3 regions of the Sphaerisporangium sp. NPDC051017 genome follow, and region 2 is predicted to be linked to each of the others. Evidence: riboswitches for the same ligand, from Rfam matches in the RefSeq annotation. Region 2 holds a riboswitch; each other region holds the start of a gene.

Region 1 (5,809 bases), on a different contig from region 2:
GCGCCCACGCGGGCCGGGCGCGGCGGGCCTTCACGGGCGCCCCGGGACGCCGAAGGTGAACACGAACACCGGGTCGCGGCGCCGGCCGTCGTCCGGGATCTCCCGCGTGGCCCAGCGCTCGTAGAGGCCGATGACCTCGTGGGACAGCTCGGACAGCTCCGAGGGCGTCAGCCGCAGCCACTTGTCGGTGGAGAAGGGCGCGCCGTGCCACGCCTCGCGCTCCTCCTCGGAGGAGGCGTAGTAGGCGCGCACGAGGTTGACGTGGTGTTCGAGGTTGAGCGACTCGGCCGCGCCGGCGATGGCCGCGGAGGCGGGGTCGCCCTCGAAGTCGCGCGTGGACCAGCGGATCGCGTTCGCGACCAGGCGCCACCAGCGTTCCCGCCGGTCGCGGGCCAGCTCGGGTGCCTCCTCGATCAGCTCTCCCGAGGCCAGGACGCGCAGGTGGTGGCTGACGTTCGCGACCGCCTGGCCGGTGTGGTCGGCCAGCATGCTGACCGTGCAGGGCCCGTAGACCCGCAGGGCGTCCATGAGCCGCCTGCGTAGGGGGTGGGCAAGGGCCGCCAGGACGCGGGAGTCGGTGATCTGCCGGACGTTCTCGTTCTCCATGGCCCCACGCTGGCATGCACAACGATTACTGTGCAAGAGGAATTGCTAAACACCTCTTGCATACTTGCATCTCTAGAGAGACCGCGCGGTCGGTCCCGGGCGACCAAGATCGCTAACTCGTGTGACTCCCGTGGCCGGTGGGACTTCTATCGGGCCAAGTTTCGGGATATGTGAGGGGAATCACATTCGGGTAACAGGCGTCATTGATATGCAGGCGTTATCTGGCGAAGATCGCGTTATTTGATCTACGTTCACCGGGCTGACCCTTTGCCGTAAATTGGCAAATCTTGTACCTTCTGGGCCGCGGCGAGCACGCCATGCCGTCGCGTTGTAGGCCGGACCGTCGCGGGGGCCGGCTTATGCAAGACCATCCATTCGGCCGCCGCCGTGAACACATAGGGAAACCGAGAAAACCACAGGCGGTGGTCTGCCGAATCCGTGCGGCAAGGAGCACGGAGCCGGGGAACCAATTGACCCCTACCCCAGGGGTCGGGGGTGAATCGGCGCCATTGCGCCGTAGGGCTACTTCCATGCCCGAATCCGTCAGCTAACCCGGTAGGCGTAAGTGGAAGAACCAAGGAGCGATCCTGTCCAGCACTACCCCTAGCCCCAGCCTGTCCAGATTCGCCCGGCTCTCCCTCAGCGGTGCCGCCCTCACCATGACGGCATCCGTCGCCGTGGTGCCGGTGCAGGCACCCTCGGCGGACGCGGCCGTCACGGCCATGGCGCAGAGCTCGGTCAAGGTCGGCAAGGTCATCAAGCCCGGCAAGACCGGGAAGACCTCCAAGACGACCAAGACGACCAAGACCACCAAGCTCACCAGGGCCGCCAGACAGCGGATCAAGGCGCACACCGCGGTGGAAGTGGCCAAGAAGCAGATCGGAGACCCGTACCGGTGGGGTGCCAGCGGCCCCGGTGCGTTCGACTGCTCAGGCCTGGTCGTGTACGCCTGGCGCAAGGCCGGTGTGAAGCTGCCGCGCATCGCGGCCAGCCAGTTCCGCTCCGTGCGGAAGAAGGTCTCCTGGAAGCACCTCAAGCCGGGCGACCTGATGTTCTTCTACGGACTGGGCCACGTCGGCATGTACGTCGGTCACGGCAAGATGATCCACTCTCCGCACAGCGGGACCCGTGTGCGGATCGACAAGCTGAACGGCTATCGCAAGAGCAGTTTCGTCGGAGCCGTTCGCCCCGGAGCGTGACCGGAGCGCGGGGGAACTTCCAAGGAGCCCTTTCCCCGGAAGCCTTCGCCCGCGCCCACCGGCCACGCGGCGGCCCCTCAGGGGCCCCGCCCGCCTCCACTCCCCTCGGAGGCGGGCGGGGCCTTCGGCGTTCCGGTCCGGAACACACGCGGAGACGGCGAAGCACCGGGCCGGGGAGCGGGTCGTGCCGCGCGGGGAGCGCCCCGGCGGGGGAGCGGCCAGGTAGATTGCCCGCATGCGCGTCGTGTGGCTGGGGACCGTGCTGGCGGGCCTGCTGGCCGCGCTGACCGTCCCCCCGTCGCCCCCGTCCCCCTCTGTGCCCCCACCGGCGCCCCCGTCCGCGTTCGTATCCCCGCACCTGCCCCCTGCGCCCCCGGGCATGTCCGCGGCCACGCCCCTGACCGCGCCGACCGTGCCCCCGACGCCCCCGGCGCCGGACGCCGTGACCGGCGAGCATCCGGAGATCTGGGGCCACGCGCGCGTTGTCCGCGGAACCCGCTCCCTGGTGATCGGCACGGCCACCGCGAGCGAAGCAGACCTCGCCGACCTCGCCCGCAGGGCCGACCGCGCGAGCCTCGTCGTCGCGCGGGTCGCCGGGCCGGTGCGCCCGCTGGTCCTGGTGCCCGCCACCACCGCGCAGGCGGCCACGCTCGCGGCCCCCGCCTCGGTGGACGGCCTCGCCGCCGTCGCCGCCACCGACCGCGTGATCATCGAGCCGGGCTCGTTCGCCCGCCTCAGCGACGCCGGCCGTGACGTCGTCCTCGCCCACGAGCTGACGCACGTCGCCACCGGGGCCGCGACCGACGCGCGCACCCCGAAATGGCTGGTCGAGGGCTTCGCCGACTACGTGGGCTACCTGCGCTCGGGCATCCCCGTCCGCGAGGCCGCCGCCGAGCTGGCCGCCGAGGTGCGCGCGGGCCGCACGCCGTCCGCGCTGCCCGGCCCGGACGATTTCGCCCCCGGATCGCCGCGCCTGGCCCAGGCGTACGAGGAGGCGTGGCTCGCCTGCCGGTATGTCGCGGCCCGTTACGGCGAACCCGCCCTGGTCGCCCTCTACCGTGAGTTCAGGAGGGGAGACAGGGCAGACGCGGCGGGGGCCCTCCCGCGCGCGCTCGGGGTGACGGCCGGGCGGTTCACCGGCGCCTGGCGCGCATACGTGAAGGCGGAGCTGTCCTGACGACGGCGGAAAGGCTGATATCGGTGGGGGAGCTGATCGAGGAGACCCGCCCGGGGCGGCGCATGGACGGGGGAATGCGCGCGGCCGGCATCGCCCTGGTCGTGCTCGGCGCGGCGGTGGCGGGGGTCGTCGCGGTGACGACGCCGTGGCAGGCCCTGAGCGGGGCCCGCGAGGTGCGGCCGGACCCCGCGCGCGACTTCACCGCCGCGCAGATCGACCGGGCCGCAGCGTTCGACTCGGCCGTCAGCCTGCCCGCCTACCTGTCGCTCGCGGTCACGCTGGTCGTGGCGGGCGTGTTCATCCTCACCTCGTTCGGCGCGTGGGCCGTCGACCGCCTCAGGGGGCCGTGGTGGCTGCGCGTCCCGCTCGGCGTGCTCGTCCTCTCGGCGGTGAGCCTGCTGCTGAAGTGGCCGCTCGGCATGTGGTACGAGACCCGCCTGCGCGCGTACGGGCTCTCCACCCAGGACTGGGCGGCGTGGTCCGCCGACCGGCTGAAGGGCTTCGCCGTCCAGGTCGTGACGACCGCCATCATGATCTTCGCCGTGGTCTGGCTGGCGCGCCGGTTCCGCGCCCGCTGGTGGATCCCGGCGTCGATCGGCGCCTTCGTGTTCACCGTCGCGGTCTCCTTCGTCTACCCGATCGTCGTGGAACCGCTGTTCAACGAATTCCGGCCGATGCCCGCCGGGCCGCTGCGCGCGGACCTGATCGCCATGGCCGCCCGCGACGGCGTCCCGGTCAAGGACGTCCTGGTCGCCGACGCCTCGCGCAGGACCACCGCCCTCAACGCCTACGTCTCCGGCTTCGGGGCGACGCGGCGCATCGTCGTCTACGACACGCTCCTGCGCGCCCCCGAGAAGGAGGTCGAGCTGGTCGTCGCGCACGAGCTCGGCCACGCCAAGCGGGGCGACGTCCTGTACGGCACGCTGGTCGGCGCGCTCGGGGCCGCGGCCGGGGCGTGCCTGCTGTTCCTCGTGGCCGGCGCTCCCAGCCTCCGGCGCCGCGCCCGGGTGCCCTCCGTGGGCGACCCGCGCGCCGTGGGGCTGCTGCTCGGGCTGATGGCCGTCGCCACCGTCCTGTCCGGCCCCGCCGAGAACGTCGTCAGCCGCGCGGTGGAGGCCAGGGCCGACCTGCACGCGCTGGACCTGACCCGCGACCCGGCGACGTTCGTCGCGATGCAGCGGCGGCTGGCCGTCACGAACCTCTCCGATCTGTCGCCGGACGCCCTCGAGTACATCCTGTACGCCTCCCACCCCACGCCCCCGCAGCGCATCGCCCTGGCGCGTTTCTGGGCCCGCCAGAACGGGCTGCCGGAGCCGTGACCCCGCAGGGCCGCACGCTGATCGTCACCAACGACTTCCCGCCGCGCCCGGGAGGCATCCAGGCGTTCGTCCACGCCCTCGCCGAGCGCCGCCCGCCGGGCTCCACCGTCGTGTACGCCTCGCGCTGGCCCGGCTGGGAGGAGTTCGACGCCCGCCGCCCGTACCCCGTGGTGCGCCACCCCACGTCGCTCATGCTGCCCCTGCCCGGGGTCGCCCGGCGGGCGGCGGCGCTGGTGCGCGAGCAGAAGTGCGAGACCGTCGTCTTCGGCGCCGCCGCGCCGCTCGGCCTGCTCGCTCCGGCGTTGCGCGCGGCCGGGGCCCGGCGGGTGGTCATGCTGACCCACGGCCACGAGGCCGCCTGGGCCGGGGTGCCGGGGGCGCGCGGCCTGCTCGCCAGGATCGGCGCGCACGCCGACGCCATCACCTACCTCGGCGAGTACACCAGGGAACGGCTGGCGCGGGTCGTCCCGCCGTCGCGCCTGGTCCGGCTGACGCCGGGCGTGGACACGAGCGTGTTCCGCCCGGGGGCCGGGGGCGCGGCGGTGCGGGAGGCGCTCGGGCTCGGCGACCGGCCGGTCGTGGTGTGCGTGTCCCGGCTGGTGCCGCGCAAGGGCCAGGACACGCTGGTGCGCTGCTGGCCGGCCGTCCTGCGGGCCGTCCCGGACGCGGTGCTGCTGCTGGTCGGCGGTGGTCCGTCCCGGCGGGCCCTGGTGCGGACGGTCGGGGCGCGCGGCCTCGCCGGATCGGTGATCATCACCGGGCCGGTGCCCTGGGGCAGCCTGCCCGCCTACTACGACGCCGGGGACGTGTTCGCCATGCCCTGCCGCACGCGCCTGCGCGGCCTGGACGTCGAGGGGCTCGGCATCGTCTACCTGGAGGCCTCCGCGACCGGGCTGCCGGTCGTCGCGGGCTCCTCGGGCGGCGCGCCCGACGCCGTCCGCGACGGCGAGACCGGCCTGCTGGTGGACGGCGAGCGGCCCGAGCAGGTCGCCGGCGCGCTCGCCTCGCTGCTGGCGGACCCCGGGCGGGCGCGGCGGATGGGGGAGCGCGGGCGCGCGTGGATCGAGCGCGAGTGGCGCTGGGACCTGGTCGCCGACCGCTTCTCCGAGCTTCTGGACTGACCGTGCCTATGGCCGCCCCCCGAACAGGCCCGGCACGATCCACCACTTTCCCGCACGAAGTACGACACGTTCCCCCACGTTCGCACGCGACTCCACATCTGCGAGCGTTTCCCGAGTGTTTCCGCACGTCAAGGCCGGTATCGGGGTCGGTGTCCGTGTACGTGGCCGTCAGGACGCCGTGGAAAGACGCCGTGGAAAGACGCCGTGGAAAGACGCCTCGGAAGGGCGCCCCGGAAGGGCGCCGACCGGGGCCGGCCCCCTCTGCAGGCCCCGGTCAGCGTGCGTGCGGCCCCGCCGGGCGGACGGGCGGCTCGCCCCCCAGCTTCCTGGAGACGCGCGAGGCGGCCTCCGCCACCAGCGGCCCGAGATGACGGACCCGCGCCGCCG
Region 2 (5,809 bases):
ACCGCATCCTCCCGGCCGGGTCCAAGACCATGGTCGACTACCCGTACGCCTGGGCGGGCATCTACCGGCGCGAGCTCGGCGACCTGCTGACCTTCCCCGGCCACCTGCACACCGCCGAGGACCGGCCGTGGATCTGGCGGCTGCACCGCGAGGCGCGGTCGTTCGCGGTGGTCTCGCTGGCCGGGGTGTTCTACCGCAGACTGGTCTCCTCGTCGCTGACCCAGGTCGGCGACGAGCGCCAGCTCCACTTCTTCAACGCCTTCGAGCTGGTCTTCGAGCAGGTGGTGAACGAGCCCGACCTGCTGCCGAAGGCGGTGCGCACCTTCTGCGCCCTGCTGGCGCACCACCTGGAGCTGAGCGAGCGCTTCTCGCCCCCGCTGCTGGCCCGCTTCCACGCCCGCGCGCGCGAGGTTCTCGCGTCGCTGCCGCAGGGCATGGTGGACGACGCGGGGCTCGAACCCGAGCGCGCCGCCCTCCTGCGCCCGCTGCTCCCCCACCGCGGATGACCCGAAGGAGCGCCTCCGTGACCCAGGTGTTCTACAGCTCCACGCTCTTCGGGGCGATGACGCTGGCCGCCGCGATGGACGCCGGCAGGTTCGGCGCCCACGACCGCCGCAGGCTTCTTCTGGTGTCCAACAACGCCGCCATCCCGGAGATCACTCCGCCCCTGGACGAGGCGCCGGGCTTCGCCGCGCTGCGGTCGCGCTTCGACGAGATCCGCTCCTGGAACGAGCTGATCGCGCCCCTGCACCCCTCGGACTGGAAGGCGCGGGTCATCGAGGGGCCGATGCTGTCGCGCATGATCGCCACGCAGCTCGGCCTCGAGGACGGCGTCTCCGAGCTGGTCGTGGAGTCGGTCGCCGTGCCGCCCGCGCGCACCATCGCCGGGCTGACGCGCGATTGCCCGATCACGGTCTACTCCGACGGGCTGATGAGCTACGGGCCCACGCGCGACCCGCTGCCGCTGGAGATCTCCGGCCGTGTCACCCGCCTGCTGCACCTGGCGCTGGTGCCCGAGCTGACCCCGCTGCTGCTCCGCGAGGTCGGCGTCGAGCCCGACGCGCTGCCGGACGCCGCGTTCACCGGCGTGCTCGACACGCTTCCCGCGCCCGAAGGCCTGTCGGGCCGGGCGGTCATCCTCGGCCAGTACCTGTCGGCCCTGGACATCGTCACCGCGGAGGAGGAAGCCGAGCTGCACGCCTCGATGCTGCGGGCCCTCGCCGCGCGCGGCTTCACCGACGTGCTGTTCAAGCCCCACCCGGCCGCAGGCCGCCGCCACGCCCAGCAGCTCCGCGACGTCGCCGACGGGCTCGGCGTGAAGCTGAGCGTCGCCGGCGAGACCGTCCCCGCCGAGCTGTGCTTCCGCGCGCTGCGGCCGGAGCTCGTGGTCGGCTGCTTCTCGACCGCGCTGATGACCGCGCACCGGTTCTACGGCATCCCGGTGGCCAGTATGGGCTGCGAGCTGGTCCTCCAGCGGCTGGCTCCGTACGAGAACAGCAACCGGATCCCGCTCACCATCGTGGACGCGATCGTGCCGCGGCTGGCCGAGGACGGGTCGATCACCGACCCGCCACCGGTGGACCTGCCCGCGCTGATCCAGGCGGTCGGCTACTGCATGCAGAGCGATCACTACCCCGATCTGCGCGAGGCGGCCGCGAAGTACATCGAGACGCACGGCGCCGAGGCGCGATACTTCAAGAACCGCCGCCTCAGTTCGGTGGGGCTGCTTCCCCCCGGCGGCACCTCCCGCGCCCAGAAGCCGAGCGCCCTCGGCCGCCTGCGCCGCGCCCTGTCCCGCTGATCACACGTTCAGGCCCGCGCGGTCCCCGGGAATCGAGGACCGCGCGGGCCTGTTCGCGTCCGAAGGCGTCCGGCTAGCCGATGGCCTTGAGGTAGCGGCGGACGCGGCGGCTGGCGCGGTACCCGGCGCGCAGCACGTTCGGGGGCAGCTCGACGCGAAGGCGGGCGCGGCGGCGGGCGGCGGCGTGGGCCGGGCCGTCCAGCAGGGGACGGACCGGAGGCAGGCCGGTCGTGCGCGCCTGCTCCACCAGGGCCGTCAGCCGGACGATCCAGTCGCTGCTCGCCCGGTCGTGGAAGTAGTTGGCGTCGCACCACGCAGCCGTCGGACGCCGGAACTCGCCCTGAGCCAGGTCGTCCAGGGTGCCGAGGCAGCCGCTGTCCTCGAAGACGAGGTTGATCATCTCGGCGCTGACCCCGAAGTCGGAGAGCACCAGCAGCGGCACCTCGCCCGCGATGGCCTCCAGGGCCGCCGTCGAGCTGACCGTGACGAAGCCGGCCGCGTCGGCGAGGTGCTCATGCATGGCGCCCACCGCGAACCGCACGCCGCCGGGCCGCACCGTGCCTGCCGCCTCGAGCGAGGCCCACAGGCTCTCGTAGTGGTAGCGCTCGTTGTGGGTCTGCCGCTCGGTGGTGAGCGCCCGCAGTTTGACCACGACGTCCAGGTCCGGGCGCTGGGCGGCCAGCCGGTCCAGGGCGAACAGGATGCTCTCGCGGTCCTCGCGGCGTTTCGGCACCTTGGCCTGCGTCGCGAACACGACCCGCCGGCCGGTGGCCGGGTGCGCCGGGGCCTCGGTCGAGACGGTGTGCGCGGGGGCCGCGGACCTCAGGAGCCCGTCGAGGTAGGGCAGGCGGGCCAGGGCGGTCGTGCCCGCGGCCCCGAGCTCCTTGCCGATGCGGCCGAACTCCTCGACCTCCCGGCCGCTGTGCAGGACGAACAGGTCGCAGCCACCCCGGTACAGCCATGCCTTCTCGGTGGCGGGGATCGAGATGCCGGGCAGGCCCGACACGAAGACCGGGCGCGGCTTGAAACCGTCCAGCACGTCGCTGACCAGTACGTCCACGACGGGGCCCGTGCAGGCGACGAGAATGACGTCCGGCCTGAGGCGCTCGGCCAGCCGGCGCAGCGCCCGCGCGGAGATCACCGCCGGGGTCTCCCCCTGGGCCGCCCTTGTACCGCTGACCGCCGCCGAGATCTGCGCCGGGGAGGGCGCGATGGGGGTGCGCACGACGGCGAGCGTCGAGTTCCACTCCGCCGGCAACTGGTCGAGCAGGCCCGCCGCCCACTTGAGGTAGGAGTCGGAATCGGCCACAGCGAGAACCCGGCTCAAGGAGAAGCCCTTTCGTGCGCGAACATCTGGAGGTGTGATCGGAGGGAGACCGACGCGGAGGGCGTCCACCAGTCGTCGGGAACGTCCACCGTCTCGACGGGGACGCCACGTGCCGACAGCAGGACGCGCAGAGAGGTGACCGCTGTGGACGGCAGGCTGAGCACGCGCTGCCCGGGGCGCAGGTCCCGCAGGGTCATCTCGACCGGAACGCCGCCATCGTACACGGTCACACCGGGATGATCGCGGACGGCGGCGAGGTCGCCCGGGTCCTCGCGGCGGTGCGGGTAGTAGGCCAGCGGCCCCTTCAGCGCGAACAGCCAGGACAGGTAGCGGTCGCGGTGGATCAGCCCGTTGCGCACGAGCGAGGTGCCGAGCACGACCGTGTTCTCGCGGGGCCGGGGGTGCGCGGCGGCGGGCTGGGAGCGCAGCCAGGCGAAGTCGTGGGTCACCAGCTCGGCGCCGAGGGCCCGTACGGAGGCGGCCAGCTCGTCGGGGACGGGCAGCGCGGTGAACACCGTGAGGCGCCCGGCGTGGGCGGCGGCGCGCAGGCGCAGCGCGGCGGCGACGCCGAGGACGCGCCGCGAGGGCGTGGACTTGGCGCGGGCGCGCAGCAGCGCGGTGCCGGGGCGGGAGGTGAGCAACTCCAGCAGGCGGATCGTGGCGAGGCCGTCGTCCACCAGCACGATGCGGGCGGGGGCGGCGGTCAGCGAGGTGAGCTGGACGCGGCCGGAGAAGCCGTCCCCGAGCACCCAGGCGGCGCGGCGTCCCGGACGGGGCATGTGGCCGTCGGTCGCGGTCTCGATGCGCAGGCCCGGCGGCAGGTCGAGCGTGGCGAGCTCCCTGCGCGTGACCTTGAGCGCGGGCAGCTTCGCGCGGGTGACCACGCGCATCTCGGGCCCCGCGACCCCCGCGTGCCGTGCCTCGACCGCACACAGCAACTGGAGAGGCGACTCCACCCAGGCGACGGCCGACCCCTGCTCCCGCACGCGGCTTCGACCGTTCCTCTCCACGCCGGGGATTGACCCTTTCACGACGAAAGCAAAGTAGCCGCATGACGCGACACGTGAGGTAACAACCGGTGAACAAAGTCTTACGACCACCCGGCGAAGGCCCGTTCACCTGCTGGTGGAACGGCCTTCCGGCATCACACGCGCCTCCGGCGGCAGGAAGCGCCCTCGGCGCCCGGCACGCCCACCACCACCCGAACCACCCCGATCTCCCTACAAACGGCCTGAACCCCCTCCACGGCCCCGAACCGCTATGTCTGGGACATCGCAGTGAGCATCCACACTTCCTCCTCCGTGATAAGCGATCGCCCCTCTCCCGGCAACCCCCGATCGCGTCCACCCGAGACCACGGACGACCACGCCCGCCGGAGAGCTTGACACCGCCGGTGCCATCCGGCCCGAATAATGCTTTCCGGCCGTCCGGTCCCGACTGTCACACCGGCCCCACGAGCCCCGGCCGGCGATTCCCCCGAGCGCGGCGCGAGCACGTTCTCGCAGGTAAAGAGGGAGCCTGGAACCCGTTGACGATCACACCCCAGGCCCACTTGCCCTCCGGAAACCCTGCCACAGACCGGACATTTGTCGTATTTGCGGCTGTTTGTCCGATGTATTACTCTGATTGAACTCCGTGCGGGGGAAGTGCTCACCCGAGCGACTCCTATATGCCACGGAGATTGCATAGCGCGGCCGGTCCTCTGGGAGATCCCTCTCCCCCCGGGGCGCGCAACCGCCGAGTCCGCTTCGCGCGGAGCCGGGGACCCACCTCTCCCCGGGGTGAATCGGGGGCGCCGTCACCTGACGGACGCGCCCGTAGGGCGACTTCCACGCCCGAACCCGTCAGCTAACCCGGTAGGCGGCCGTGGAAGAAGGAGTTTCCCCTTGTCCATGTTGATACATCGGCTTCTGGATGCCCCGAAGAACCACTTGAAGGCCTTTGCCTTCGGCGGCCTGGTGGCCGCACAGCTCGTCGCCGGCGTCACCATGGCCGCGCACGCCGACAGCGGCCGGGACGGCGTCGTGAAGGTCGCCGGCTCCGAGGCCGCCGGCCTGTCGAAGGCGCTCGGCCTCCCGGAGGGCGCGCGGCACGTGTCCGCGCAGCAGCTCCTGAAGCTGGCCGAGAGCCAGATCGGCGTTTCCGAGAACAGCTTGGGCGGTGGCACGAAGTTCCACCGCTGGTACATGGAGAGCCCGCGGGCGCAGGAGACCGTCGCCCGCGACGGCGGCAAGATCTCCGACTACGCCAACGCCGCCTGGTGCGACATGTTCGTCTCCTGGGTCGGCAGCCGGCTCGGCATGGAGGACGCCGTCGGCATCGACGCCTGGACGGTCGCCCACGCCAAGTGGTTCGAGTCGCAGGGCCGCTGGGGCGAGACCCCCAGGCCCGGCGCGGTCGTCTTCTTCGCCTGGAACGGCAGCAAGGACGTGGACGCCATCGACCACGTGGGCTTCGTGATCCACGGCAACGGCGACGGCACGATCAAGACCGTCGAGGGCAACACCGACAACGGCAAGGTCCAAGTCCGCACCCGCTCGACCGACCAGGTCGTCGGCTACGGCTACCCGACCTACGCCGCCTGATCCACGCCGCCTGACGCGGCAGGTCTTTCCCAGGGCGCCCCTCCCACGGAGGGGCGCCCTTTTCCCGGGCGGCCGGCGTCCCGCGGCCGCCTCCCT
Region 3 (5,809 bases), on a different contig from region 2:
GCCTGGTCTTCGCCGAGCGCATCGCGGCCGACCTCGCCGCCGAGGCCGCCGAGGCCGCCGAGCGTCCCGCGCCCGGCGAGCCGGTGGACGACGGCCGCGCCGCCGGGCTGGTCGACCCCCGGGCGCGCGCCCGCGTCCAGGGCCGCATGAGCGCGGGCGCGGGCGTGCTGCGCGGCGCCGCGAGCCTGGCGGAGGTCGCCCGCGGCCTCGTGGACGCCCGCTGGACCCCCGTGACCGTCGATCCGTGCACCGAGTCCTGGGAGACCACGAACCTGCTCACGGTGGCCACCGTGCTCGTCGCGGCGGCCGGGGCCCGCGAGGAGACGCGCGGCTCCCACTGGCGCGAGGACCACCCCGAGCGCGACGATGCCGGATGGCTGGGGCACCTGGACGTGACCCTGGGCGAGGAAGGACTGAGCATGACGTACCGGCGGCACGAAGGCGGGCCCGGGGAGACGGCCATCTCCGGTCACCTGGAGGCGGACCTCACCCTGGCCGGCCTCGACCCGGCGGCGGTCGCCGCGGTGATCGACGCGGCCCTCGCCGAGGACCTCGCCCAGGAGGGCGACGTGACCACGATCGCCACCATCCCGGCCGGTCAACCGGCCGTCGGCGACCTCGTGGCCCGCGCGGACGGCGTGGTGGCGGGCCTCGCCGTCGCCGAGGCGGTGTTCCTCGCCGCGTCCCAGGGACGCCTCACGGCCGAGCGCCGCGTGAAGGACGGCGAGCGCGTCGCGCGCGGCGACGTCCTGATGACGCTGACCGGCCCGGCGCGCGACCTCCTCACGGCCGAGCGCGCCGCGCTCAACCTGCTCACCCACCTGTCCGGGATCGCCACGCTCACCAACCGCTGGGTCCGGGCCGTGAACGGCGCGAAGGCGCGCGTCCGCGACACCCGCAAGACCCTCGCCGGCCTGCGCGCCCTGGAGAAGTACGCGGTGAGGTGCGGCGGCGGCGTGAACCACCGGATGTCCCTTTCGGACGCGGCCTTGATCAAGGACAATCACGTGGTGGCGGCGGGTGGGGTCGCCGAGGCGTTCCGCGCGGTGCGGGCGGCGTACCCCGGCCTGCCCATCGAGGTGGAAGTCGACCGGATCGACCAGCTCGAACCCGTGCTGGCGGAAGGGGCGGAGGAGATCCTGCTGGACAACTTCACCGTCGAAGAGCTCGCACTGGCCGTGCGCCTGGTGGACGGCAGGGCGCGCCTGGAGGCCAGCGGCGGTCTCAGGCTGGAATCGGCGCGTGAGGTCGCCGAAACCGGGGTCGACTACCTTGCTGTGGGGGCGCTGACCCACTCCGCGCCCGCACTCGACATCGCTCTGGACCTACGGGGGGCTTGATGCTGCTCACGATCGACGTCGGCAACACCCACACCGTGCTCGGCCTCTTCGAAGGCGAGGAGCTGATCGAGCACTGGCGCCTCGCCACGGACGCGAGGCGCACCGCCGACGAGATCGCGGTCGTCCTCCAGGGGCTGCTCGGCCAGAGCCCCCTGCTCAAGGGCGCCGACATCAGCGGCATCTCCATCTGCTCCACCGTCCCGTCCGTGCTGAACGAGATGCGTGAGATGTGCCGGCGCTACTACGGCGACGTCACGGCCGTCATCGTGGAGCCCGGCGTGCGCACCGGCGTGCCGGTGCGCATGGACAACCCCAAGGAAATCGGCAGCGACCGCATCGTCAACGCGCTCGCCGCCATCACGTTGTACGGCGGGCCGTGCGTGATCGTCGACTTCGGCACGGCCACCTCGTTCGACGCCGTGTCCGCCAAGGGCGAGTACGTCGGCGCGGTCACCGCCCCCGGCATCGAGATCTCCGTGGACGCCCTGGCGGCCGCGGGCGCGCAGCTCCACAAGGTGGAGCTCGTGCGCCCGCGCTCGATGATCGCCAAGAACACCGTCGAGGCGCTCCAGGCCGGCATCATCTACGGCTTCGCCGGGCAGGTGGACGGCATCGTCGAGCGCATGGCGCCCGAGCTCGCCGCCGACCCGGACGACGTCACGGTCGTGGCCACCGGCTCGCTCGCCTCCCCCGTGGTGGACGAGGCGCGCTCGATCGACGTGCACGAGCCGTGGCTCACGCTCATCGGATTGCGGCTCATCTACAACCGCAACACCAGCTGACCCATTCGTCCGCGCGGGCGCGCATCGGCCGAGATCCATATCGAAGCGCCCGCGCCGATTACGCGGCCGGGCGAGGTCCATAGCGTCTAAAGCCGGTCCCGGGGACACCTTCCGTACGTGGGCGCGTTCGGCCGAAAAAGGTCGGAATGGGCCAGTGATTTCACGGATAATTACGGGCGGAGACGCGTTGATCTTATATGCGCGGTGGGGGTGATCCCACCGTACGCGCCGCCGAGTCCGTCGTCGACCAGCATCGCGGGCGGCCGGGGCCGCGTCCCCGGCCGGTGCCCTCCTCGATCTTCACGCCTGTCGGCCCCCCAGCCTACGGGTTCGCGAACATGTCATGAGTAGTTCACATATGCACTGGTATGTCAATCAAGAAGGGAACGCCTATGGAGGGTCGGAGCTTGACGACCTTTGAACGTGGCGTTTACCGTTCCTGACGGGCGAGCCAGAAGCATTCCAGTATGTTGCCGAGTTCGTCGTGGGGGAGGACACCCGATGGCGTATCCGGATCTGGTTTCCCGAGGGAATGACATTCCCCCGGGATCAGACGGCGTGGGGTTGAGTGACGATGATCTTCTCTTGCTCGCCGAACTGGCCAAGGGCGTGACCGTCGACCGTGTGGGTCGGCGGCTCGACGTCAGCGGCCGTACGGTCCGGCGCCGCCTCCGGGGCATCTGCGACCGCATCGGCGTCGCCACCGCCATCGAGGCCGTGGCATGGGCGGCCCGCCGCAGGCTGATCTAGCCGATCCAGCCCGCGAGAGCCGGCCACCCCGGGAACCGGTCGCCCACCACCCGGGGTGCGCCTGTGTCAGCCGATCCTGTGCCGGCCTGTGCATCGGCGTCGGCCCGTGTATCGGCCCGATGCCGGCCGCCCCGGCCGGACTCGGTCGGCCCGGCCAGGTCGGCACGGTTGGTTCGGTCGGCCCGGCCAGGTCGGTTCGGTTGGTTCGGCCAGGTCGGTTCGGTTGGTTCGGTCGGCCCGGCCAGGTCGGTTCGGTCGGCTCAGTCGGCGATGCGCACGGCTCCGGCGAACGGACGGTTGCCCAGCGGGACGACCCGCACGACGTCACCCGTGCGCGGGGCGTGCACCATCATTCCGCCCCCGATGTAGAGGCCGACGTGGTGCAGGTCGCCGTAGAAGAACACCAGGTCGCCCGGGCGCATGTCCTCCCGGTTGATGTGCGTGCCCGCCGTCCACTGGTCGCCGGTGTAGTGTGGCAGGCTGATGCCGACCTTCTGGTAGGCCCACATCACCAGGCCGGAGCAGTCGTAGGTGCTCGGGCCCGCCGCGCCCCACACGTACGGCTTGAGCTGCTGGGTCATCGCCCACCTGGCGGCCTCGGCGGCCTTGCCCTGGCCCGGGATCGGGATGTCGATGCGGGTGGCCCGCCCGTACGTCTGCCCGGCCTGCGACAGCGCCCGCTTGAACAGCGTGCTCTCGGTCTTGGCGACCAGCTTGCGGATCTTGTCGCGCTGTGAGGACAGATCGGCGACGAGCTTCTTGACCTCGCCTTCGCGCGCCTTGGCGCTTTCCTTCGCGCGTTCGGCGATGTCCATGGACTTGGTGATCTGGGAGACCTCCTCGCCCTGCTGCAACTGGAGGGCGTAGGTGGTCGCGGCGCGGTCCAGGTAGCCGTCGGGGTCGCCGGACATCGCCAGCGCCAGGGAGGAGCCCACACCGCCGGTCATGTACGCGTCCTGGGCGTACAGGGCCGCCTGGCGGCGCTTCTCCTCCAGGTCGGTCTCGCTGCGCGTGAGCGTCTTCTTGGCGAGCTCGGCCGAGCGCTGCGCCTGCTTCAGGCGTTCCTTCTGGCCGTTGTACTGCTCGGTGAGCGACTCGATCTGCTCGTAGAGGCTCTCGACCTGGTTCTTGAGGTCCTTGAGGCTCGGCTTCGGCTCGGCGGTCGCCGACACGAGCGGCGAGCCGAACGTCAGGACGGTCAGGGCGGCGGTGACGAGCGCGATCCGGCGGGGAAGACGCTTGGTGACTCCGCCGGCTTGGGCGCGCTCCGTACGTTTGGGACGGGCATGCCTGCCCGCGCTTCTACCAGGCGTGCGCCTAGGCTGCACCAACGAGCTCCTCTCCTCGGCCGCCTACCGGGTTAGCTGACGGGTTCGGGCCGGAGTAGCCCTACCGAGCGCGCGACCACAGAGGACACGTCCATGCCCTCCCTCTCGGATTCACCCCGGGATGGCGGCCCGCCGGGGGCGTGCCCCCTGCGTGCGCCGTTGGGTCCCCGGTTCCCGCCGCTTACGGGGGTGCGGCCGGGATTCGGCGGCGCGGCCACCGCTGTGCGATGACCGGTATCGACGCTGGACACTAGTGCAGCTCAGGTTCCGCCTCAACCGGAACTGCGGATTCTGTTGAGGTTTCACAACCGGGACATCACAGGATGATCACGCTCCAAGTGCTTGCGGGGCTGCATTACCCTGCGTTTATGCGTTTTTGACCTCAAGTCGGGCGCACGTGACGCAGGTCCGCGACTGTGCGGAACGTCATATCCCGCCGAAGCGGATGTCGTCGCCGTCTCTTTGACGCCACGCGTTCACTCCGTCACCATCCGCCACGCCGATATCGAGGGGGCGGGGTTTCGGGCGGTCCGATACCGCGATCGATCCCGGAATCGATGCGGTAACGCCGGCGGCGGCGGACCCGCGCGGGAGGATACCCTGGCGCTTCATGGAGCAGGTCGTGGAGTCCGTGCCCTCCGGCAGCACGGTGGTGGTGCGACGAGCCCGCACGCCCGACGTCCGGGCCATCAGGCGGCTCGTCGACACCTACTCCGGCGACGGCCCGCGCCTGCTGCGCAAGTCGACGGTCACCCTTTACGAGGACGTCCAGGAGTTCTGGGTCGCCGAACGGGACGGCGCGGTCGTCGGATGCGGGGCGCTTCACGTCCTCTGGGAGGATCTGGCCGAGATTCGCACCGTTGCGGTCGATATCGGCTGCCGTGGCATGGGAATCGGGCATATGATCGTCGGCGCGCTCATCGACGCGGCTCGCGATCTGGGGCTGCGGCGGGTCTTCTGCCTGACGTTCGAGGTCGAATTCTTCGCCAGGCACGGTTTCGCCCCCATCCAGGGCACTCCGGTGTCTCCTGAGGTGTACGCCGAGTTGCTCGACTCCTACGATGAGGGCGTAGCCGAGTTCCTCGATCTGGAACATGTCAAGCCCAACACCCTCGGCAACACGCGGATGCTCCTCCATTTGGTCCCCCGATCTTGACCCTCGCGATGACCTGATGGAAAGGTGACTGTTGATGCGGCTGTCGCTACGTTGGGCAACACCACTGCATGCGTGTCTGACATATGCCGCATGCGAAGCCGAAGTGAGGTGACACGGTGAGCACCGGACAGCCGCCGTACCCCCGCGACGAACCGGACGGCCACCAGCCGTCGTCCGGATCTCCGCAATACGGGCATCAGAACGCAGATCCTGAGGTGACGGTCGTCCACCGTCCTCAGCCGACATCGGAACACCCCAACCAGTACGGCCAGCAGCAGGGCTACGGCCAGCAGTACGGCCAGCAGGGTCAGCAGTACGGTCAGCAGCAGGGCTACGGCCAGCCGGCGGCCGGCCAGGGCTATGGTCAGCAGAGTCAGCAGGGCTACGGCCAGCAGGGCTACGGCGACCAGGGCTACGGCGACCAGGCGTACGGGCAGCAGCAGGCGTCCTATG

What was found. A riboswitch is a leader RNA that binds a small molecule or an ion and turns the genes downstream of it on or off. The one in region 2 is predicted to bind cyclic di-AMP.
Region 1: it holds a riboswitch for cyclic di-AMP, as region 2 does, so the genes downstream of both, AB0M95_RS08790 (C40 family peptidase) here and AB0M95_RS31815 (CHAP domain-containing protein) in region 2, are expected to answer to the same signal.
Region 3: it holds a riboswitch for cyclic di-AMP, as region 2 does, so the genes downstream of both, AB0M95_RS02565 (NlpC/P60 family protein) here and AB0M95_RS31815 (CHAP domain-containing protein) in region 2, are expected to answer to the same signal.

What each region holds. Positions count from the first base shown of each region.
Region 1 is NZ_JBFBCI010000007.1:55,366-61,174, forward strand. Features, by position in the region: gene AB0M95_RS08780 (hypothetical protein) at 1-34, opposite strand, end outside; gene AB0M95_RS08785 (metalloregulator ArsR/SmtB family transcription factor) at 31-606, opposite strand; cyclic di-AMP (ydaO/yuaA leader) riboswitch at 1,025-1,183, shown strand; gene AB0M95_RS08790 (C40 family peptidase) at 1,266-1,805, shown strand; gene AB0M95_RS08795 (hypothetical protein) at 2,041-2,982, shown strand; gene AB0M95_RS08800 (M48 family metallopeptidase) at 3,006-4,301, shown strand; gene AB0M95_RS08805 (glycosyltransferase family 4 protein) at 4,298-5,422, shown strand.
Region 2 is NZ_JBFBCI010000055.1:167-5,975, reverse strand. Features, by position in the region: gene AB0M95_RS31835 (glycosyltransferase family 2 protein) at 1-506, shown strand, start outside; gene AB0M95_RS31830 (polysialyltransferase family glycosyltransferase) at 524-1,801, shown strand; gene AB0M95_RS31825 (DUF6716 putative glycosyltransferase) at 1,875-3,110, opposite strand; gene AB0M95_RS31820 (hypothetical protein) at 3,125-4,114, opposite strand; cyclic di-AMP (ydaO/yuaA leader) riboswitch at 4,854-5,006, shown strand; gene AB0M95_RS31815 (CHAP domain-containing protein) at 5,021-5,713, shown strand.
Region 3 is NZ_JBFBCI010000001.1:518,150-523,958, forward strand. Features, by position in the region: gene AB0M95_RS02550 (L-aspartate oxidase) at 1-1,340, shown strand, start outside; gene AB0M95_RS02555 (type III pantothenate kinase) at 1,340-2,122, shown strand; gene AB0M95_RS02560 (LuxR C-terminal-related transcriptional regulator) at 2,708-2,872, shown strand; gene AB0M95_RS02565 (NlpC/P60 family protein) at 3,133-4,200, opposite strand; cyclic di-AMP (ydaO/yuaA leader) riboswitch at 4,206-4,407, opposite strand; gene AB0M95_RS02570 (amino-acid N-acetyltransferase) at 4,811-5,356, shown strand; gene AB0M95_RS02575 (RDD family protein) at 5,473-5,809, shown strand, end outside.